4 regions of the Kistimonas scapharcae genome follow, and region 3 is predicted to be linked to each of the others. Evidence: predicted binding sites of a transcription regulator. Region 3 holds the regulator's gene; each other region holds the start of a gene.
What was found. The regulator FNR, encoded in region 3, switches genes on or off when oxygen is low (the NO sensors DNR and NnrR bind a similar motif). The targets are predictions, from matches to a motif close to TTGATNTANATCAA.
Positions count from the first base shown of each region.

Region 1: a site for FNR is predicted at 3,065-3,078, ahead of ABD892_RS21115 (YfcC family protein). Genes of this name have one in related genera too.
Region 2: a site for FNR is predicted at 3,884-3,897, ahead of napF (ferredoxin-type protein NapF). Genes of this name have one in related genera too.
Region 4: a site for FNR is predicted at 4,645-4,658, ahead of ABD892_RS13655 (C69 family dipeptidase). Genes of this name have one in related genera too.

Region 1 covers NZ_BAABFL010000460.1:6,340-12,164, forward strand. Annotated here, with positions in the region: gene ABD892_RS21110 (beta strand repeat-containing protein) at 1-1,240, opposite strand, end outside; gene ABD892_RS21115 (YfcC family protein) at 1,581-2,987, opposite strand; gene ABD892_RS21120 (hypothetical protein) at 3,259-3,543, opposite strand; gene ABD892_RS21125 (hypothetical protein) at 3,843-5,825, opposite strand, start outside.
Region 2 covers NZ_BAABFL010000081.1:14,399-20,223, reverse strand. Annotated here, with positions in the region: gene napG (ferredoxin-type protein NapG) at 1-527, opposite strand, end outside; gene napA (nitrate reductase catalytic subunit NapA) at 532-3,024, opposite strand; gene ABD892_RS04580 (chaperone NapD) at 3,027-3,299, opposite strand; gene napF (ferredoxin-type protein NapF) at 3,301-3,813, opposite strand; gene guaA (glutamine-hydrolyzing GMP synthase) at 4,227-5,804, opposite strand.
Region 3 covers NZ_BAABFL010000124.1:24,766-30,590, reverse strand. Annotated here, with positions in the region: gene ABD892_RS08070 (TraR/DksA family transcriptional regulator) at 1-142, shown strand, start outside; gene ABD892_RS08065 (hypothetical protein) at 166-666, opposite strand; gene ABD892_RS08060 (adenine phosphoribosyltransferase) at 734-1,267, opposite strand; gene fnr (fumarate/nitrate reduction transcriptional regulator Fnr) at 1,291-2,049, opposite strand; gene hemN (oxygen-independent coproporphyrinogen III oxidase) at 2,229-3,611, opposite strand; gene add (adenosine deaminase) at 4,049-5,071, shown strand; gene ABD892_RS08040 (MFS transporter) at 5,212-5,825, opposite strand, start outside.
Region 4 covers NZ_BAABFL010000376.1:3,879-9,703, reverse strand. Annotated here, with positions in the region: gene ABD892_RS13675 (hypothetical protein) at 1-626, shown strand, start outside; gene ABD892_RS13670 (CvfB family protein) at 800-1,648, shown strand; gene ABD892_RS13665 (hypothetical protein) at 1,842-2,204, shown strand; gene ABD892_RS13660 (arsenate-mycothiol transferase ArsC) at 2,306-2,755, shown strand; gene ABD892_RS13655 (C69 family dipeptidase) at 2,955-4,541, opposite strand; gene ABD892_RS13650 (thiopurine S-methyltransferase) at 4,767-5,513, shown strand; gene ABD892_RS13645 (HAD family hydrolase) at 5,527-5,825, opposite strand, start outside.

The DNA of each region.
Region 1 (5,825 bases), on a different contig from region 3:
TCGCAATATTGGCGACACCACCCAGCAGCGCGACATCATTGCCGTCCGCAGCGATAAAGACATTGCCCTCGCCTGCCGCGACCAGCGTGTTATCCCCAGCGCCGGCATTCACCAGGTTAACCTGGCCGCCAACGGCAATATCATCCGCGCCATTCCCAGTCCACACCAGGTTGGCGACACCCAGTCCGAAAACCGTGTTGTTACCATCGCCAGCGACAACAGCATTGGCACCACCACCCGCAACGATGAAATCATCACCGGTGCCACTCTGGATGATATTGGCACCACCCAAGGCTTCTACAGAGTTATGTCCATCACCGGCAAGCACGATGTTCGCCAGTCCACCAGCCATGATGTGATCATTGCCGCTACCGGCTGCAAGAAAATTAGCGCCACCAAGTGCCGCAATATCGTTATCGCCATTGCCGGCCAGCACGATATTGACGCCTCCGGCTGCGAGTATCTGGTTATCCCCGTCGCCGACCATGACGCTATTAACACCACCGGCAACCTGGACGGCGTTATCCCCGTGTCCGGCAAACACAACATTCCCGCCACCCAATGCTGTGACGTTGTTATCGCCATGACCGGCCAATACCGTATTCGCCAGACCGCCGACCACGACAGTGTTATCCCCGTCCGCAACCTGGATAATATTCGCACCACCAACCGCGTTGACCGTATTATTGCCTCCACCTGCGGCGATACTGTTCGCGCCAGCCACTGCGGTAATATCATCATTACCGTCGCCGGTATCAATCAGGTTGGCGCCACCAAAGGCCTGAATTGTATTGTGCCCGGCAAAGTCAGTAATTCTGGCCACACCCGCCGCGGTTTCGATCACATCGTCCCCGTCGCCGCCATCAACAATGGCATGCAAGCCAGTCGCCAGCAGGGTGTCATTCCCATCACCGCCGGACAACGTTGCCCGCAGGCCGTGACCTTCGACCACATCGTCACCGGCACCACCACCCAGCTGGGTATCTGCAGCATAACCACGGATCACATCATTACCGCTATCACCGTAGATGATGGTCTCAATGCCATATGCTGTCAGGGTGTCGTGGCCTTCGCCACCATTGATGAACACGCCACCACCGGTAGCGGTCAGGGTGTCGTCACCGCCATAGCCATACATCTTGGCGTAAAGGTGATCCAGTGTTTTGACGTCATTGCCCGCGGTTCCTTCCCACTCCCCGGTAAAGGCGGTCTTGACGGCGGCGTTGGACTCAGCAGTCATTGTGAGGCCTCTTTTTATTTTTATTAACAGAACCAACGTACCAATAAACAATTAAGCCGATATTTGCACCTTAGTGCAACATTATGTGTTCACTGTCTTCTATTACCGGCTGTCATTTGTGAGCAAAACCATGAAGTCATTCACAATCCCTGTGGATAACCATGTGCATTTCTTCTTAGCTGACGTCCGGGTGCCATTGTCATTCTGCACTGAAAAAAACTGCTCAAAATTTATGCATTCTGATAACAGGGTTGATCCACCCTGGTGAGTTCAGAAGACACAAAAAAAGACAGGCCCTTACGGACCTGTCTTTGGATACATCGCGAGAGGTATCGACTGCTTAGAGACCCATCACGGCGCCAACACTCAGCATGATCATGATCATGACAGTCAGGACACCCGCCAGCGGCAGTACGAACTTGAACCACTTCGCGTAGGACACACGACCGATGGCCAGACCACCCATAACAACACCAGACGTCGGGGTCAGCAGGTTAACGACACCAGACGCAGACTGGTAAGCAGTGATAACCAGGTCACGGCTCACGTTGGCGAAGTCAGCCAGCGGCGCCATGATCGGCATGCTCAGTACCGCCAGGCCAGAAGTAGACGGAATGAAGAAGGACAGCACAACCTGGATCCAGTACATGGCGTTGATGAAGACGATTTCGGACAGGCCGGAAACCGCATTCTCAGACCAGAACAGGATGGTGTCGGTGATGCTACCAGCGTTCATGATAACAACGATACCGCGGGCAATCGCGATAACGAAAGCAACACCCAGCAGGTCACGCGCACCGTCAACGAAAGTGCCGGTCAGCTCTTCTTCGCTCAGGCGGCCGATCAGACCGATAGCGATAGCGCTCACCAGGAACAGGGCGGACATTTCAGCCATCCACCAGCCGGCAGCAGATACACCCCAGATCATCACACCGAAGCTGGCAGCGAACAGGACCAGGATCAGTTTACGGGCGCCGGTCAGCTCGATGCCTTCTTCACGGTTTTTCAGGAAGAATTCTTCGTTGGATTCCTTCATGTCCGCTACCAGGGACTGGGAAGGATCCTTGCGGACTTTCTCAGCGTAGCGCATCAGGAATGCAGCAGTGATGATGAAACCGATCACCAGGATGGCGATACGCAGACCCATACCGTCAGTGAACGGTACGTCAGCGGCGTTGGACGCGATAACGGTTGCGAAAGGGTTGATGGTGGAACCCAGAACACCGATACCGGCACCCAGCAGTACCACAGCCACACCGGTGACTGCATCATAGCCCGCGGCAATGATCACCGGAATCAGCAGCATATAGAAAGGCAGGGTTTCCTCCGCCATACCGTACACGGTACCCCCGGCGGCGAACAACACCATCAGGGCAGGAATCATCCAGACTTCCTTGCCTTCCAGCGCCGCGGTGACCTTGGCAATACCGGCGTCAATGGCGCCAGTCTTGGTGACTATACCCAGGAAGCCACCGATAACCAGTACGAACAGTGCGACGTCGATAGCGCCGGCTTCATAGCTGGCAGGATCGTAGAAACCAGCGCCCGGCGCCATGACCACATCGAAGAAACCCTGCGGGTTTGAATCAACCAGGTGGTACGTGCCGGATACCGGAACTTCCTTGCCCAGTTCGGGGTTCATGACACGGTCATATTGACCGGCGGGGACGATATAAGTCAGTGCCGCGACGAATACAATGATCGCCATTAGCACCGTGTAGGCTGAAGGAAACTTGAATTTGCCCATAGAGTGCAGTCCAGTCGAGGAGTTATGGTTGTGTTGGAAAATCGGGGGTCATGATAAGGATTTAACCCGCGCTTATACTGATCCATGTCAGACTTTGCTCGGCTTTTATACGATAAATGGCATAAATACCCTGCGAATTGCCCTTCTTTTTATGATGTTTTTCTGAGCATCATTGTCGGTTTCACCTACCCGTACGCAGATGACAACTACAAGCTTTCACCTATAAAAAAGCCCGGATATCAACCGGGCTTCTGGGTGTTTTTTACATGCATCAGAGAGAATTCAACTGAAACATGGCCTGTTGTTGCTGACGGCGCCGTCGCTCAGGCGGTACCGGGCGTTCGGCGGCATAAAATACCGCGACATCATCATCATTGAGGTGGGTTAATGGTCGGATGACGCCGGATTCGACGCGATCATGAATTTGCGCCTGCAGCGCTTCGTGGGCGGGTAACTTCTCAAGATTGACAAAAACATAGCCAGCCTGGCACATCACTACCGGCGCAAGCTGGCTGCGCATATCGCTAATCACCTGTTGCAGGTCGATTGGTCGCATGACTGCCTCTCCCGCTTATGCTCTACTCAATATCCCTATTTTTATCATTTTCCTTCCGCTGCCATACTACGACATAGTGGTTTCCACCTACAAGCGAAAGCTTGGTTTCATTATATCCCAGAAAGTCTGAAATCAAAGATACCTCACTGCTCATCTCAAGCCCTTTGAAAGGGGCAGCATGTACCTGTCACATTTTCTTTCTTAGATATAAGAAGCCAAGCAACATATCAACATTGCTTAGCCTCTCAATATCTATTTCTTTTACTATCAATAAAAAGTAATTATTTGAATATTACAGTTTACACATCTGACTCACGTGATGACCCGAGCCTAGAACCCCAATCCTCTGATGCAATGACAGCCTCTGATGCAATGACAGTTTCTGAACTTCCATCACTGCTAGCGACAGACAGAGACTCATCTACTTGACCAGAAACAACACCAGCTGATGAACCCGCTTGAAGATCAAAGCCAATAGTTTCACTAGTAGACATTTGATCAATTTGACCAATTAGCTGGTCAAAAGCAGCCTGCATTTCTTGCACTGCTCTTGCGGCGTCCTCCTCTTCAGGCGTTGGTGTTGTTTCTCCATCCGCCGGCACAGTAGCAGAAGCGCCCACTATTTCTTCTTGATGAACTTCAACAATCTGTAATGATGATGGTTCATGATGATCGGTGGCCAGTGGATGGCTACTTAAAGTTGCTCTTACCGGACGTTGTTCTCCTATGTTGCCTACGATCGAATAGGAACCAGGTGACCGTTGAATTAGTTGAATATCTTCAACAGGCATCCTCAGTAAACATCTTTCAGCGTCAAACTCCTGAAGTGCGAGCGATCTAGAGCCATAGGTGGGTTTTCCTATATGATTTGTATTCCTGATATAAAGAATCCGGCGAACATCTGCTTTTTGATTAAAGTTTCTTATTACAGAATTACCCGCAGTTTCTACCGCATCATACGTGGCGTTGAACACAATAATATCAAGAAACCCACGTCCCAAATTGGCGACGAAAGATGAAGGTGGTGGAAGTAGCCAGCCTGGATAAGGAATCCCAAGATTACAATTCAATAATCCAGCGAATTTAAGTACACTCTTTTCGACCCCTTCTGCAATTTTATGGTAACCAACAACTCCAAATACAGAAGCACCTGTTGCAACCGCACCGGCAGGGGTTCCCAACCTTCTACGAAGTGTATATTTGAGGGAGCGTCCACAATGAACAAAATCACAATCTTTCGCTCCAGTTTTCAAATAGAAAGATCCTGTTACTAACATTCCTTTTATAATAGGAGAGAATCCTCCTCCTTGAAGCATATAAGAAAAAACCTGGAAGAAATATTCAGTTCCAGACAGGTGATTCATCGGAACTGTTTGCAGCATTGTACAATTCAAACCATATGGCAGTGTTGAGTTAACAAGTAACAAACCTCTTGCTTCAAAATCACCAAAATAATGTGCACTGGCCAGCGGTGAGGCAAAAGGCACACCTAACCCAATAGCTGTTACATATATACATGCTGTATCCAAAAGCAAATTGAAAGCTGGCTCTTTTCGGGCACCAATAAAATCACAGGCTCTATCCCAATATCCTTTCGCTTCTGTATCGGAAACCTCAATTACTTCTCTACGATTCCATAATTCCAATAATCTTTTGGTACGTGGCTTATCAAATCGCAAGCTTTCCAAGTCAGCCATTATGTCGTTATATTCTTCCAAACCGTTAGACATATGCGTAACAATACTCGCAACAATTCCCTTATTAAAGAACAAGGCATTATCATCTGAATCAATCTGTCCAACGATTTCTTTGTATCGCTTAAGCACCTTAAGCGCATTTTCATCTCGCTCTCTTTTCAGTTGAGTGTCACCATAAATTAGACCGACACCATTATTTTTATAACGCTTTGCCAGACTCAAAAATGCTAACGCTGGATACGCAATTTCCAATCCCCAATTTACATATTTCGCCGTTTTTGCAACTGCAGCAATCCCTTTTCCAGCTGTTTCTTTGGTTTTACCAGCTACGGTTAATATACCGCCTTCAGCATTATCACTATCAAGGACACCAGACCCTACACCATACAATGTTCCAGCAATACCTGCACCCGCTGTTTTAGCATTAGCCTTTGACTTCAGATATGGCAAACATCCTCCAGCCTCACTTATGTCATGCTTGATCTCCATTGCTTTACCACCAAAGGCAAAACCATACATAAAGCCAATACTTAATAACACCGCACAGAACAAAACTATTTGATCCCCACCAACTGGAGACTGCAG
Region 2 (5,825 bases), on a different contig from region 3:
ACTAGCGAGATGGCCTCATCCAATAGCGGACAGACCCGGTAACAAACATCACAGCGAAGCCCCTGCAGATTGAGACAGTTCTGTCGATCAATCAGGACAGCCAGCCCCATCCGGGCTTCATTGATATCGGTTAGTGCATGATCCAGCGCCCCGCTGGGGCAGGCTGGGACACAGGGAATGTCATCGCACATCAGGCAGGGATTTTCCCGAGCCTCAAAGTAAGGCGTTCCCGTCACAGCAGGCTCTGAAAACGTCGCCAGCGTCAGGATGTCCCAGGGACACGCTTCAACGCACAACCCACAGCGCAAGCAAGCCCCCAGGAAGTCCGGCTCCGGCAGGGCGCCGGGTGGCGGTAAAGCCTGTGCACCCTGACTGCGGCCGGGACTGACCAGCAACGTCAAACCCAGCCCCGCGATCCCCGCGGCGCAGGCAGCCTGCGCGCTTCCCGCCAGGAACCGGCGCCGGCTCAAGGTCCGTCGCTGGACACTCGCATGATGGCTGTCCGGGTCGCGGGGTGCGCCTGTCATGGTGTCAGGCCTTCATGACCTTGACCGCACACTTCTTGTAATCCGTTTCCTTGGAAAGCGGATCCGTCGCATCCAGGGTCAGCTTGTTGACCAGCTGAGCTGCGTCGAAGAAAGGGATGAAGATCAACCCTTTCGGCGGACGATTACGACCACGGGTTTCAACCCGGGAGCGCATCTCACCCCGCCGTGACACCACTTTAACCTCCATACCCCGGCGCAATCCACGCTGCTGAGCGTCATCCGGGTGCATGAAGACAACGGCATCCGGGAAGGCGCGATACAGTTCCGGCACCCGACGCGTCATGGTGCCTGAATGCCAGTGTTCCAGCACCCGACCGGTCGACAGCCAGAGGTCGTATTCGTCATCCGGGATTTCTGCCGGCGGCTCATAGGGCAGGGCAAAGATCCAGGCTTTGCCATCCGGTTTGCCATAGAAACGCACGCCTTCCCCTTTTTTCACATAGGCGTCATAGCCTTCACGGAAACGCCAGAGGGTTTCCTTGCCATCCACCACCGGCCAGCGCAAACCGCGGGCCTTGTGGTACATCTCAAACGGCGCCAGGTCGTGTGCCTTACCGCGACCAAAGATGGCATATTCTTCAAACAGCCCTTTCTGGACATAAAAGCCGAAGTGCTTCGCTTCGTCGTTATCCCGTTCTGGGTTGACCTCATTCAGCGGATACCGATTCACCTGACCATTGGCATACAGGATCTCAAACAGCGTTTTTCCACGGTATTCCGGCTTTTTGGCCAAGAGCTCTTCGGGCCAGACCTCTTCTACCTTGAAACGCTTGGAAAATTCCATCAGCTGCCAAAGATCAGATTTCGCCTCACCCGGCGCCTTCACCTGCTGGTACCAGAACTGGGTCCGGCGTTCCGCATTACCATAAGCGCCCTCCTTTTCCACCCACATGGCGGTAGGAAGGATCAGGTCGGCAGCCTGGGCCGTCACGGTTGGATAAGGGTCGGATACCACCACGAAGTTGTCCGGATTGCGGTAACCGGGATACCCCTCTTCATTCATATTGGGGGCCGTCTGCATGTTGTTGTTACACATGACCCAGTAGGCATTGAGCTTGCCGTCTTTCAGCATACGGTTCTGCAGGACGGCGTGGTAACCCACCTTGGCCGGAATCGTGCCTTCCGGCAACTTCCAGATCTGTTCAGTCTTGTCACGGTGTTCCTTTTTCTTGACCACCATGTCCGCAGGCAGACGATGCGCAAAGGTGCCGACTTCCCGTGCGGTACCGCAGGCAGATGGCTGCCCTGTCAGAGAGAACGGGCTATTGCCGGGTTCTGAAATCTTGCCAGTCAACAGGTGGATGTTGTAGATGATGTTGTTCATCCAGACACCACGGGTGTGCTGGTTGACTCCCATGGTCCACAACGACATGACCTTGCGGTTCGGATCAGCATAGAGTTCCGCCAATGCCAGAAGCTCTTCCTCAGAAACGCCGGACAGTTCCGCCGCCTTCTCAACCGTGTATTCACTGACGAACTTGGCAAAGGCATCGAAATCAATCGGCTTTGAGGCGCCCTTACCGGCATTTTTCGCTTTCTGCTCCAACGGATGCTCAGGGCGCAGGCCATAGCCAATGTCGGTCACACCCTCCCGGAAGTTAACGTGTTTACCGATGAAGTCCTTGTTGACCTTGTTGTTCTGGATAATGTAATTACAAATAAAATTACCGATGGCGAGATCCGCCTGCGGCTTGAAGATAATCGAATAATCCGCCAGCTCACAGGACCGGTGCTTGAAGGTCGACAATACCGCAACCTTGACGTGTTCAGCACTCAGCGCTCGATCCGTCAGACGTGACCAGAGGATCGGATGCATTTCTGCCATGTTGGAACCCCAGAGCACGAAGGCATCGGCATGCTCAAGGTCGTCATAGCAACCCATGGGCTCATCAATGCCAAATGTCCGCATGAAACCGCCGACAGCAGAGGCCATACAATGGCGGGCATTAGGATCAATGTTGTTCGTGCGGAAACCCGCTTTCATCAATTTGGAGGCGGCATACCCCTCCCAGACCGTCCACTGCCCAGAGCCAAACATCCCAACCGCTTCCGGCCCCTTGGCCTTCAGTGTGGCCTTGAACTTCTCCGCCATGATATCGAAGGCAACATCCCAGGAGACCGGTGTAAATTCCCCTTCCTTGTCATACTTACCGTCCGTCATTCGAAGCAGCGGTGTTGTCAGGCGATCTGCACCGTACATGATCTTGGGCAGGAAATACCCCTTGATGCAGTTCAACCCTTTGTTGACCGGTGCATCCGGATCCCCCTGGGAAGCAACCATGCGACCATTCTTGACGCCGACCAGCACACTGCACCCCGTACCACAGAAACGGCAGGGCGCCTTATCCCAGCGGATATCACTCTCACTGCTTCGGGTGATCAGGTTGGTCGCGCCCGCAGGCATGGCGACACCGGCTGCTGCCGCTGTCGCCGCCACGGCGCTGCTCTTGATAAAATCCCTTCGATTCTGCTTCATGGCTATGCCTGCTCCGTATGGGTATAAATCAGGGCGGTGGATACGACGCCTGCCGTTAACCGGACACGTTCAATACCCTCAATCATGGTGCGTTCACCGGGCTCTTCTTCCACCGTCACAATCAGCTTGCCGGACGCCTCAGCGATATGAACCTCAACGCCCTGCAACTGGCTCAAGCGATCCATCACATCGCTGCGGACCTCCGGGCGGGTGTGTACCAGAAGACCACTGATGCTGTAGCCGCCTAAGGCTTCGGAAACATCATGATTCTTCATATCAATCTGTCCTTATACTTTGTTCGTTTTCAGTCATCGGCCGAATCGTAATGGCATTAACCGGACAGGCGCTCTGGCAGGCGCCACAACCGGTACAGGCTTGCTCATCAACCTGGGGCATGGCGATACCACCAAGAACGGGGCGAAAGGTGATGGCTTCCGGTTCACACTGCTCACCGCAGGTTCGACATACTGTCCGGTTATGGGTCAGACAGCGCTGACTGATCTCTGGTGCCAGCTGCCATGGGGAACGTTCCTCTGAACGCAGCAACGCGCCGGGCTGACAGACATCTACGCATTCAGCGCAGAAAGTGCATTCACCCTGGTGAAAATCAATTTCGGGAAAACGGCCTGAACCAGGCTTGATAATCTGTTCCGGACAGGTACGGACGCAGTCACCGCAACGGGTGCAGAGGTCAAGGAAATCGGCTTCGGTAATGGCCCATGGAGGACGTAACGCTTCGTGTTCAGTACTGAACTGCCCCCTGAGAAACCACCGTCGTTTGGAATTAATAATGTCCGACCTTAATATTATTTGTTTTTATATGGGTATTAGATTGTTACGGCTTAACCTTCGCAAACTTTTGACTTATATCAATAATCAAGCAAATTCCACTGATTTGGTCAGTAATGCGTAAAGTTTTATCAGCTTTGCATTTCCCTGATGAACAGGTTTCATTCAGACAGGATGACAACTGCACCAATAGGGACAAAGCAGCCTTATTCTGACTGCTTCCTGTTTGATCGTTCATAGAACCCATGAATAATCAGGAAGTATCAGATATTTCGCCCCATGCAAAAGAGAAGTAAGCCCAAACTCCAACCCGATAATGCCTATACAAAAAAACCCCGCCTGAAAAGGTGAGGTTTTTTCATCAATTGACAGCTTCAGAACTGAAACAGCCTACATTGAGTAATTATTATCAATTACTCCCACTCGATTGTTGCCGGTGGCTTGCTGGAGATATCGTAAGTTACCCGGGAAATACCGGAGATTTCGTTAATGATCCGGCCAGAAACCCGCTCAAGGAAGTCATACGGAAGATGCGCCCAACGGGCAGTCATGAAATCAATGGTTTCTACCGCTCGCAGAGCAACGACGTACTCATAGCGACGGGCATCACCCACAACACCGACGGATTTCACCGGCAGGAATACCGCAAATGCCTGGCTTACCTTGTGATAGAGATCAGCTTTGTGCAGCTCTTCAATGAAGATGGCATCAGCCTTGCGTAGTGTATCTGCATACTCTTTCTTCACCTCACCCAGGATCCGTACACCCAGACCCGGTCCCGGGAACGGATGACGATAAACCATGTCATAAGGCAAACCAAGCTCAAGACCAATCTTGCGGACTTCATCCTTGAACAGCTCACGCAGCGGTTCCACCAGCGCCATTTTCATGTCTTCAGGCAGGCCACCTACATTGTGGTGAGATTTAATTACATGCGCCTTACCGGTCTTGCTGGCGGCAGATTCAATCACGTCAGGATAGATCGTGCCCTGAGCCAGAAATTCGATACCGTCCAGACGGCCGGATTCTTCATCAAACACATCAATGAAGGTATTACCGATAATCTTGCGCTTCTGTTCCGGGTCAGCAATGCCTTTCAGGTTATTCAGGAAACGCTCACCCGCTTCCGCACGAATGACACGCACGCCCATGTTCTCGGCAAACATCGCCATAACCTGATCGCCTTCATTCAGGCGCAGCAGGCCATTATCCACGAAGACACAAATCAGTTGATCACCAATCGCCTTGTGCAGCAGCGCTGCCACCACACTGGAATCTACGCCGCCGGACAATCCCAGCAATACCCGCTTGTCACCTACCTGTTCACGGACTCGGGTAACGGCATCATCAATGATACGAGCCGGTGTCCAGAGTTTTTCACAACCGGCAATATCGATCACAAAGCGCTCGAGAATACGACCGCCCTGCTTGGTATGGGTGACTTCCGGATGGAACTGAACACCGTAGAAGTGACGGCTGTCATCAGCCATCGCGGCAATCGGGCAGGAGTCAGTGGACGCCATCAGGACAAATCCTTCGGGCATGGCGCTTACCTTGTCACCGTGGCTCATCCAAACATCCAAGCTCAGGGTGCCATCATCCGCCACATGGTCTTCAATGCCGGTCAGCAGGCCACTGCCATGCTTGATGTTGACGCCAGCATACCCGAACTCACGCAGATCCGAGCAGGACACCTTGCCGCCAAGCTGCTCCGCCATGGTCTGCATGCCATAACAGATGCCCAGTACCGGAACACCCATTTCGAAGACAATGGACGGTGCCCGCGGGGTATCTTCCGCCGTAACGGTTTCAGGACCTCCGGAAAGAATAATCGCTTTCGGGGCAAAATCACGGATCGCCTGCGCATCCATATCGAAGGCGTGGATTTCGGAATAAACGCCAATCTCACGAACGCGGCGGGCAATCAGCTGGGTATACTGGGACCCAAAGTCCAGTATCAGAATTTTTTGTGAATGGATATCAACGGACATGAGAACTCCTGTGCACACCTG
Region 3 (5,825 bases):
ACTGATCCAGAAAGCGCTGGAGCGAATAGAGGAGGGCGATTACGGGCTTTGTACCGGGTGCGGCGGTGATATTCCAATGGCGCGCCTCGAAATCATGCCCTATACCGATCTCTGCGTGAAATGTGCGGAAAGCCAGGAATAAGCAGAGGCGGGCACTAGCTGGTGTCAGGCCGCGACTGTCTTGCCGAGGATAAGTTGGTTGTAGTGTTCGACAAACACTTCCGGTGAGTGACTGTTTTCGCTCTGGTAATGTTGTTGCCAGAGGGTAGCAAGCTGTTGTGGGTCATTGGCGACTGTCGGGTCGTCACACATTGGGGCGGCGCTCAGGTACACCATCCAGGCAATGGCGGTTGCATAGGAGAGGTTGGTGGCGAGTTCTGCGTGTGGGTGTAGCAGAAATTCCCGTTGGCTGGCCAGCCCCCTGACCTTGCTGGCCAGTTCGTGTTGATTGTAGAGAAAGGTGTCCCAGATTCTGCGATGGGTTGCCGGGCTGATCTGGTAAATGCCGAGTGAGGTATGATTGGCAAGGTGAAGGTGGGAGCCGAGCCCGGATTCGACGGCTGCTGTTCCCAGAAGCAGGTTTTCTGCTAATGGTGAGCGCATGTCGAGATGGTCTAACGTGGGTTGGACGACATACTCCCTGAATTCGTCTGCGCAGATTCCCATGGTCTTCAGGCTTCCCTGCCTTAAAGGTTCTATAAACGGGGAATCGGCGGTAATGCCAATAGCTTGATCAATAGCTGCAAAGGCTGAAGCTGGGGATGCCTTCCGAGTCGAGGCGTTTAGACCCGCCTAGTGCTGGAAGGTCAATGATGGCAGTGGCTTCGACAGGTTCAGCGCCCAGTCGGCGGCACAGTTTGGCTGCGGCGCAAAGGGTTCCGCCGGTAGCAATCAGGTCATCGGCTAACAGCAGGCGATCGCCCTTTTTCAGTGCGTCTGTGTGCACTTCGAGGGCGGCAGAGCCGTACTCCAGTGCATACTCTTCGCGAATCACATCATAGGGCAGTTTGCCAGGCTTTCTAAAAATGACCAGTGGCAGTCCCAGTTTGCAGGCCAGTGGAGAGCCAACCAGAAAGCCGCGAGCGTCCAGTGCGCCGATATGGGTGATATCCCTCTCGCGATAGCGCTCGGCCAGGGTGTTGATGATCATTTCTGTCCCTTTCGGGGACTGGAATAGCGGCGTGATATCGCGAAATGTCACGCCGGGTTCAGGCCAGTTAGGTATGGCCCGAATCAGGGAGTGGAGCAGTTGCTGGTCAAAAACCATCAGAGCGTGAGTCCTGCGCTGCGTTACTGAATGTTGACAATGTCCTGGTGTTCAACAAGCTTGCCACCGGCCAGGGCGCACAACTCCATGGCGTTGGTGATCTCAATCTCTTTGCCGTTGGCGTTGATCAGGCCGTTTTTCTGGAAACGGGTGAACACACGGCTGACGGTTTCGACCGCCAGACCCAAGTAGTTGCCCATTTCATTGCGGGACATCGACAGGCGGAAAGATTGTGATGAAAAGCCACGACGACGGAACCGGCTGGCCAGGTTGATCAGGAATGTGGCGATCCGTTCGTCCGCGTTTTTCTTCGACAGCAGCAGTTTCATCTGCTGATCTTCGCGAATTTTACGACACATGACGCGCATCAGTTGACGACGCAGCTCCGGATAGTCGTCGGAGAGCTTTTCCAGACGATCAAACGGGATCTCGCAGACCATCGTGGTTTCAATCGCTTGGGCAGACACCGGATAAGCTTCTGTATCGAGACCGCTCAGTCCCACCAGTTCACTGGGCAGGTAAAAGCCCGTGATCTGTTCTTCACCTTCGTTGGTGGCCGTGTAGGTTTTCAGTGCGCCGGAGCGTACTGCATAGACACTGTGAAAAGGATCGCCTTCAAGGAACAGGTGCTCGCCTTTTTTCAGCGGACGTCCTCGCTTGATGATCCTGTCGAGTTCATCAATATCTTCAATTTTAAGCGCCAGTGGCAGGCAGAGCTGACTCAGGCTGCAGTCTCTGCAGGCCACATGAGTCACTTGCCGCACATTCAGCTTGGACACCATACAGAAGAACCCCTGTGAACCGGTGGGTGTAAAAGTCGTTGCGGCCGTATTGTAGGGGATTCTCCTGACAAGTTTAAGACTGTGAGGATACGTATCTGAATGTTTCATGAAAAAAAGCCGGTTTCAATGTCAGAAAAAGGCGTGAAACCGGCGTTCTTTCAGGGCTTAAGGCGAGAGGGCTAGATAACCCGTGAGAAGCGCTGGACTTCTGCCACCTGCTGATAGACGTCGAACTGCATGCAGATATTGCGTATCAACAGTCTGCCGCGGGGTTCGACGACAATGCTTTGGCTGTCCATCCGGATCAGTCCATCGGCAGCCATGGTGCTCAGTTTCTTGAGGGCATCTGCGAAATAGTCTTGGAAGTGAATGCCGAACGTTTCTTCAATGGGTTTGATATCCAGTCGGAAGTGACAAATCAACTGATTGATAACGGCACTGCGGATACGGTCATCCTCATTCATCAATAAACCGCGACGAATGGCCAGTTTGCCGTTATTGACCCGGCTGGCGTATTCCTCCATGTTTGCGTGGTTCTGTGCGTAAACGTTGCCAACGCGGCTGATCGAAGAAACGCCCATGCCAATGAGGTCGCACTGGCTGTGTGTCGTGTATCCCTGGAAATTTCTGTGCAGGGTGCCTCCTTCCTGGGCAAGAGCCAGATCGTCATCGGGCAGGGCAAAGTGATCCATACCGATATACACATAACCGGCATCCAGCAGGCGCGTGATCGTGTTTTCAAGAATAGTCAGTTTTTCCTGTGGACTGGGCAGGTCTTCGCTGTTGATGCGCCGCTGAGGCATGAAGCGGTTGGGCATGTGAGCATAGTTGAAGACAGACAGTCGATCAGGGCGAATTTCAATCACTTTATCAACGGTTTCCATGAAGCTGGCGCAGCTCTGGAAGGGCAGACCATAGATGAGGTCGATGTTAATGGACTTAAATGTCAGTGCTCGGGCAGCATCAATAACATCGCGGGTTTCTTCTTCACTCTGAACCCGGTTGACAGCCTGCTGCACGGTGGGGTTGAAATCCTGCACGCCGATACTGATCCGGTTGAAACCGAGCGAGCGCAGGTGGCCAATGGTGCTCCAGTCCGCCTCCCGGGGGTCAAGTTCTATGGAGTAATCGCCAAAATCACCGCTGACCAGGTTGAAGTGTTTGGCGGTTTTATCCATCAGCGCCTGCATCTGGGTCGGGTTCAGGAAGGTTGGCGTGCCGCCGCCCCAGTGAAGTTGTTCAACGGTCTGGTTGTGTCCCATCAGGGCAGACTGCATTTCAATTTCATGGAACAGTGTCTGCAGATAGGGCTCAGCATGTTCGCGGCGTTTGGTGACGACCTTGTTGCAACCGCAGTAGTAGCAGACCCGGGCGCAAAACGGAATGTGGAAGTAGAGTGACAGTGGGCGCCGGGCGGTGGCGCTGTCGGCAGCAGCAGCATGGTAGGCAGCAACACCGAAGTTGTCCGAAAACTGCAGCGCAGTCGGATAGGATGTGTAGCGAGGTCCCGTCTGATCGTAACGTTTGATCAGCTCAAGATCCCATATCAGTTCGGTTGCCATGCTCTTTACCCTGATCTTGTAATGGTATCCGGCCCTATCCTCTGGTTGTCGTATAGAATAGGCGTGTGATTGACGGTTGCCGGTTATTTTGCGCAGCCATATTGCACAAAATACTGATTGACAATTTTAGTCGGATGCTGAAATTTCGAGTTGATATGTATCAAGAAGGCATCAAATAATGTTTCGTTAGTGCGAGTGAAGGGCGGAAAAAAACCTGTTAGATGCCTTTTATTCATGCAAATAACATCTTTTTCCATAGTTTACGGTTGGATGAGTAGTATCGTCTATGAGGGAAAACCTGTGAGAGTAAAGCTGCAATAGTCAGATTAATCAAATAGTTAACTGCTACGCTTGTGTGACAGGGTATCTTCATGCCACTTGCTCGAAGTGGCATTCGCACTGATTTTGTTCATTAGAGCGTCTAAGGGTAATTGTTTATGCATCAATTCATTGCTGGCTTACCCAAAGCTGAGCTGCATGTCCACCTTGAAGGGACGCTGGAGCCTGAGCATTGTCTTGCATTAGCGCAGCGGAACGGTATTTCCCTTGAGCACAAAACGCCGGAATCGTTAATTCGATCCTATGACTTCTGTGATTTATCCTCTTTCCTCAAAGTGTATTATTCGGGAATACGCGTCCTCGTCACAGAACAGGATTTTTTTGAGCTGGCATTCCGCTATTTTCAACGGGCGGCTTCCGATGGGGTTGTTTATGTTGAGGTGTTTTTTGATCCGCAAGCCCACACTATGCGCGGTATTCCTTTTGATGTGATTATTCAGGGTATTCACCGAGCACAATGTGAAGCACGAACGGCATTAGGCTTGGAATCCAACCTGATCATGTGTTTTCTCCGAGATCAGAGCGCAGAAAGTGCCTCAGAGCATCTGACGATGAGCATGCCATTTAATGATTGGATTGTGGGTGTCGGATTGGATTCGGATGAAAAAAATAACCCACCATCGAAATTTGCAAAGGTCTTTTCGGATGCGCGTGATCAGGGCTACCAGTTAACGATGCACTGTGATGTCAATCAGGTGAATACCCTCGACCATATCCGGGAATGCCTGGATCTGATCAAGGTTGATCGTATTGATCATGGATTAAACTGCCTGGAAGATGATCAACTTTGCAGTGCACTCGTTGAACGCGGAATTGGTTTGACGATTTGCCCGGTCTCAAACCGGTTTGTCGTGCAATCATTGACCAGTGATGCAATCAGAAGCCTGTTGCAGAAAGGGGTAAAGGTTACAGTGAATTCTGATGATCCTGCCTATTTTCGTGCATATATTAATGAGAATTTAATGGCCCTGATTGATGAAGGTGGTTTTACAAAAGAAGACATCAAGCGGTTAATGACGAATGCTTTTGAGATTGCGTGGTTGCCAGGCAGACTTAAAGCCAAGTATCTACAGCAGCTTGAGCAATATACCGCCAAATACGCGTTAACGGATTGTCATTGATTGTTTGATCTGTGCTACCGAGGCATTCTGAGCTCCGTGAAGAACTCAGAATGCCATGGGTTGAATCAAGAACGATATAGGGCAGTGGCTAGTGGGCTTGGTGTACGATGTCTGTTAATCACAAATAGGGCGCAGCTCTTTCAGTGAGTCGCAGGTGCGGTCTGCGAGACAGACCGGCTGCTATTGCGTTCCTGCATCAATATAAACATAAAACCCAGGGTGGGGATCAGTGCTGCAGCGTAAGGAATAAATGCTGCTCCGAGCGTGCTGTCGACCACGGCGCCACCAATAATTCCTCCCAGTGCATTGGCCAGATTAAAGGCTGAAATATTGGCCGTCGCGGCCAGTTCTGGCGCTGCTTGACCGTATTTCATGACACGCATTTGCATCGGTGGCACGTTGGCAAACGAAACAACCCCGAATACAAAGGCAGCGATGGGGAATGCCCAATGGATCGGCGATACAACGCCCAGTACCAGAAGTGACAGGATCATTGCAGCAGGCCAGCCTTTCAGTGCCTGACTGAGATTCGTGTCCGCAGACTTCCCTCCCAGGTTGTTACCCAGAACGAGGCCGAAACCTATCAGAACCAGCAGCCAGGTCAAAGATGAACGCTCATACCCGGCGACCTGTTCTGCGACAGGCGCCACATAGCCGTAGAATGTCATGAACCCAACCCAGCCCAATACGGTGATGGTAAGGCTCGCCAGCAGATTTTTGTCTCTGAACAGGGTCAGTTGGTGACGTATGTCAG
Region 4 (5,825 bases), on a different contig from region 3:
ATTTAATGAAAGTCGAGTTATATGAATGTGTAGAGAGGTTCAATACGCTGCTAGAGTGCTTCGGTGCCATTGATCAACAGGATGTCGGCTATTTTATGGGGTCAGCGGTGACCGCTTATCTTAATGGCGGAGAAGACTATCTACGTTGGGGTATGGGGATTCTGGATATTAAGGATTTTAAAAAGGAAGTAGATGATGAAGGCGATGATTATGATATGGTATTGGTCGAGGAAATTACGAAAAGATTTAGTCATGCACAAAGGATTTGCCGTTTTTTTTCGAATGTCAGCCATGAGAAAAGTGTTTTTTTGTCAAATCTAAGTCTGTATTCGCAAGAGTTTAATGAAGATGTGAGTAGGGTGACTATATCAAGCTTTATGCGTGACGTTGTCAAAAAAGAGCATGGTTGTTATCGATTGTCTGATCCAGATTGTGTCTGTGCAGAACCGTTGGGAGCCTCCTATCAAAAAAAGTTGTTTTGCTCAGGACTTATTCAGGCGATAAGACTTAGTGTTGAAGAAAATGAACCCGTTCAGGCATTTGTTTTTTTGATGTTGTCGCATGGCTATGATGATTTCTTAGATATGATTTCTGGATTTGTTGAGTTTTGTGAGAGACAGGGATAATCGCCCTTAGATGAACAAAGAAAATAATGATTTGAATACAAGCGATTGCGAAGGTTATTCGTTTAGCCAAAATACTGGTAGCTGTGCGGATTGTACTTAAATCAGGTTTGGGTCACAGCATTTATCAGAATGGTATACTGAGCCTATGCATTCTTAATGAGATATATCCAGACATGTCCGGAAAAGTTGTAAAGGTTGGCCGCCGCAATCGGTTGGCAGTGGTCAAGCAGGTGCCTTTTGGTGTTTATCTGGAAGGTCAGTTTGCTGACATTCTACTGCCCAAGCGGTATGTGCCGGAAGGTACGCAGATCGGTGATGAGCTTGAAGTGTTCGTTTATCTGGATTCAGACGACATCCAGATAGCGACGACGGAAACGCCCTTGGCACAAGTGGGCGAACTGGCCTGCCTGAAAGTGGTTGAGGTTAATGCCACCGGCGCCTTTCTGGATTGGGGGTTACCCAAAGATCTGCTGGTGCCTTTCAGCGAACAGAAACAACGCATGGTCAAGGGGCGCTCCTATATTGTTGCCCTGTACTTGGATGACCGAACCCGCCGGATTGTTGCGTCTTCCAAGGTGGATAAATTCCTGAATGACATGCCTGCCCGTTACCAGAATGGACAGCCGGTATCGCTCTTGATTGCAGACCGTACGGAAATTGGTTACACCGCCATTATCGAAGACTGCCACTGGGGGGTTATCTTCCATAACGATATCCATCAACCGATCCGTTACGGTGAGCGTCTCCAGGGTTTTATCAAGCAGGTGCGTCCTGATGGGAAAATCGACCTTTGCCTTTCCAAACCTGGTTTTGACAAAGGGGCGATGGCCGACCTGAGTCAACAGGTACTGGCGGCAGTCAGAGAGCATCACGGCTTTTTGCCGCTGAATGACAAAAGTGATCCTGTGCTTATCCAGAAACAGTTTGCTGTCAGTAAGCGTACTTTCAAAATGGCAATTGGGGCTCTCTATAAACAGCGTATGATTACCATTGAAAAGGACGGTATCCACCTGGTATCTTGATTTTTGACTTTGTGCGTATATGAGGTAGCGGTAATGGGCTACCTTATCGCACTCTGTGAGTGGTTTTTTATTTTTGTAATCAATAATTTTCTTATTATCAACCTGTTGATTCATAGCATTGATATATTCTACGTGTGAACTTGTTGTTGAGGTGTTTGTCTAAATACTCATGCTTTGTAGATGGAGGGTATTTATGGAAAACGCTATATTGCTAGGGTTGTGGAATATGATAGTCATGGCGATTCTTCACCCGCTATTTTGGCCTGTTGAACACTTTCCTGCTCTTTTATATCTCCCTGTTATTATTACTGTTCTTGTATTCCTTGTGACAATGTGGGGACTGGTTAGAAAAAAGAAATCCTGCTGGATTGGTTTTTTGGCTGCCTGGTTGGCATTGTTGTCATTGATAGGCTCTGCATATGCATGGGTTGAATCAGCTAGCTTATACTTTACTGTTCTATATCTTCTTATTAGTTTTCTTTCGATTGTTTCCTGTATTCGCCAGTGTTCTGCTTGCTCGATTGTAGTCTGGTTGAAGGATAAAGTTAAAAGATAAATTTGAATGTTTTTTGTTTTTGTGATTTTTTTTGAGTTTCTGTTGTCATCGTCAATGATTCAGATGTTTAAATTATATTGTTAATAATGGAGTATGTGAAAATGAAAAGGATTTTGTTTTTATGTACGGGTAACTATTACCGAAGTCGATTTTCAGAGGAATATTTTAACCATTATGCCCGTTTGACAGCGCTTCCCTACGAAGCATTTTCTCGCGCCTTGCTTCAGGATCTCAGCATAACCGGGAATGTGGGGAACATGGCGAAGACCGCGGTTAACACGCTGAAAGCATTAGGTATTCCTGTCAAAGGCCTGGAACGGCAGCCGCAGAGCCTGACAGAGCAAGATATTATGGATGCAGATATCATCATTGCAATGGATCAGGCAGAGCATCAACCAATGCTTGAAAAGTGTTTTCCCTCCTATTCTCAGCTTGTTCATTATTATGCCGTTAAGGATGTCGACCAGATGCCGGCCTCGGAAGCTTTGAAGGCATTAGGTCAGATACTGGATGAATTACTCTCTGAGTTAACCAAAAAGAAATACGTTTAATCGATTCCTTGTTGTAGCGGCACACTTCATTTTTAATGCTATACGACTGAACATCTAGGCTGGTTTTTAGTAGGCTCTCACCTTGAGAAATCCAGGGTCAGATTGTGAATCATCCTGCTTCAAGTCATGTGATAGATTCTCACAGTCATTCCCGGTAACACCGGTCATGACTGCGGGTCTTCACATAATTTGCAGAGCGTTAGAGATTCTTGATCTTCTCAAACTCCTCTGGGCTGTATTTCTTCTCGGTACTGCGGGTGAGGTCGGTCATCAGCTGGGATTTCAGAGTCCGGGCCTTGTCCAGCGTACGGCTTAGCAGACCATTGGAGTAGTCATTGGCAAACTGGATGGCCATGGCGGGATCCTGTTTGTACATGATCTTGAGCATGCTGTTGATGTAGGGCTGGGAATTGACATACTGCCCTTCCACCTGATCCCACACCGAGCGAACAACCGGTGCGTACTTCCCGTCCATCACGTGTTTGTTGGTCAGAGTGCCCAGGCTGCGGTAGGTCCACCAGGCGGACTGGTCATCGTATTGGTCCGTCCCCACCGTGTAAGCGGGGGGGATTTCATCCATGGCGTTAAAGATCGGGACGAAAGCGGTGTCCTCAACGGTACCCACGGTTTGCCAGATCACGGCAGACAGCTCTTTCGGCATATCAGGGTACATTTCGATGATATGGCTTTCTGCCTGGCGGTCGATGCCGATGGGGCGCTCAGATTTGCCTTCCAGTGCGGTGCCTTTGTAATCCGCCCGCAGTACCTTGGCCACATCGAGTACGCTGATTTTTTCATCCGGTTTCATAAAGAGCGGATATTGCGCCTGACGGGGCTTCTGCTTGATGGAAGGTGTCAGCAGTTGCTGGCCGAGCCATTCCCGGTCAATGTTGTAGGGGTCGTTGATGACTCCGAACGCCTTGGCGAAGTTAAAGGATTTTCGATCCGGATTTTTCAGCAGGTTGTGCTTTTTAACAAAGTCGTAGACGCCACGGGAGGCCATGACATTCTGCTTGTCATTCAGGTCGACGCCGTGGATACGCAGGCCATTCGCCATGATCAGGTACTGGTCGTCGGGTACCCGCACTGCCATCCAGTGATGGCCGGAACCGATTTCCATGTACCAGATCTCATCCTTGTCAGAGAACTGGATGCCGTTGCCTTCGCCGGCACCGTATTGCTCTACATAGTGCCCCAGCAGCTGTACCGCTTCACGGGCACTCTTGGCCTGAGGCAGGATCAGGGTGGGCATGACTTCTTCAATGATGCCGGTTTCTACCAGTGGATCAGCTGCCTTGGCCTTGTCGTTGACTTCGGCGCTGGTGGTAGAGGACATCGCGACGTTGTATTCATTGACGCCCCGTTCCTCGAACACCTTGCCGTCATTGGAGTCCTGATAGGCGTCCCAGTCTGCGATGCTGGTGTAACGATAGGCGATCTCGGGTGCAGGCACCTTCAGGCCATTGGACAGGGTCCATAGGGTGCCGTCTTCGATGGTCTGTCGCGGATGCACGACCATGTGCTTGGCCCAGTTGTTGATGGAGAAATCTTCGTTGCGGGCAATGATCAGGGCGCCGCTGGCCGAGGCATTCTTGCCGACAGCAACGGCGGTACAGGCCTGGGCAGTCGGTACCATGATGGCACTGGTAATGGCAACTGCGAGGACTTTCTTGCTGAACGTAGTCATGGAGATTGCAGCCTCCAGATGGCGTTGTGATGAATGAGGAGTCTGGCGGACAGGGGTGGGTAAATCACCAGGGTGGTCGGCAGGCGACCGGTGATCCATCTGTTATCATCGGCTGTCGTCAGGGTAGACCCTGAACTCGGGGTGTGGACAGCTATCCCTGTTCCGGATGGGGGCAATCTACGCGGTCTGGGAGAGGATGTTGTTGATTTGTATCAACGGATGATTGGACGGCAGCGAAAGGCTGGGGAGGACTGGTATTTGCACTGATTGGGTATAGGCTGAGTGGCATATCAATAATACTCGCCACCAGAATCAGAGTCATCTATGAGTACCGTGCTGTTACGCTATCGTTACGCTTGGTTGTTATTTTTTGTCGTTTTTACCATTAAAGAGGGACGCGCATTGGAAACCAAAGACTGGGGACAGGCTTGGTTGGAGGGGCAGACCGGTTTTCATCGTGATGATGTCAATCCGTTGCTTGTCGACTACTGGCCCACGCTGGCGGCGGATGGAGATGAGTCTGTCTTGATCCCACTCTCAGGGAAAACGGTTGACATGATCTGGTTGGCCCGGCAACACCGCAACGTGTACGGGTCAGAGCTGGTGGAACGGGCGGTTGCGTCGTTTTTCGCAGACAATACCCTGCAACCCGTGACGACTCAAACGGATACCCATGTCTGGTGGAAGGCCGAGAATATTACGGTTATCCAGGGGGATTTTTTCATGATACCCGCCGGGAGTCTGATGGATGTCACGGCATTCTATGATCGGGCTGCGTTAGTGGCTTTGCCGTCCGAACAGCAGCCCGACTATGTGGCAACGATGATGGCCATGGCGCCGGCGCTGAAGCATGGTCTGCTGATCACGTTGGACTATGCGCCGGTACTGGCTGGAGGACCGCCCTACGCTGTCAGCCCGGATACGGTCTATTCGCTCTATGGGGAATGGTTTGATATCAAGTTACTGGGCTCTGCCCCGCCCGAAAGAATTCCCTCACGCATGGCGGGAGCTGATGTCTCTTCTTTGGTTGAGCATGCATTTTGGCTTACCCGAAAAGCCTGCGCCTGCTGAGCGAGTGAACTGTTCAGTTTGACAGGTAGTCAATCACACAGAAGAGGTCTGGCAGTATTTTGCAGGCCTTTTCCTGTACATCACTGTCTGGTGTGTTCAGGTCGGGGATCATGATGCTGTGGCAGCCAGCCGCCAGTGCCGAACGCATGCCAGTATTTGAATCTTCCAGTGCCAGGCAGGTGGAGGGCGTTGTCCCCAGTCGTTGTGCTGCCAGCTGGTAGGCGTCAGGTGCTGGTTTGGGGCGGTCGATCATTTCTCCTGAAACGATGATTTGAAAGTAATTTGTCCACGGGTAATGTGCCATCACTCGGT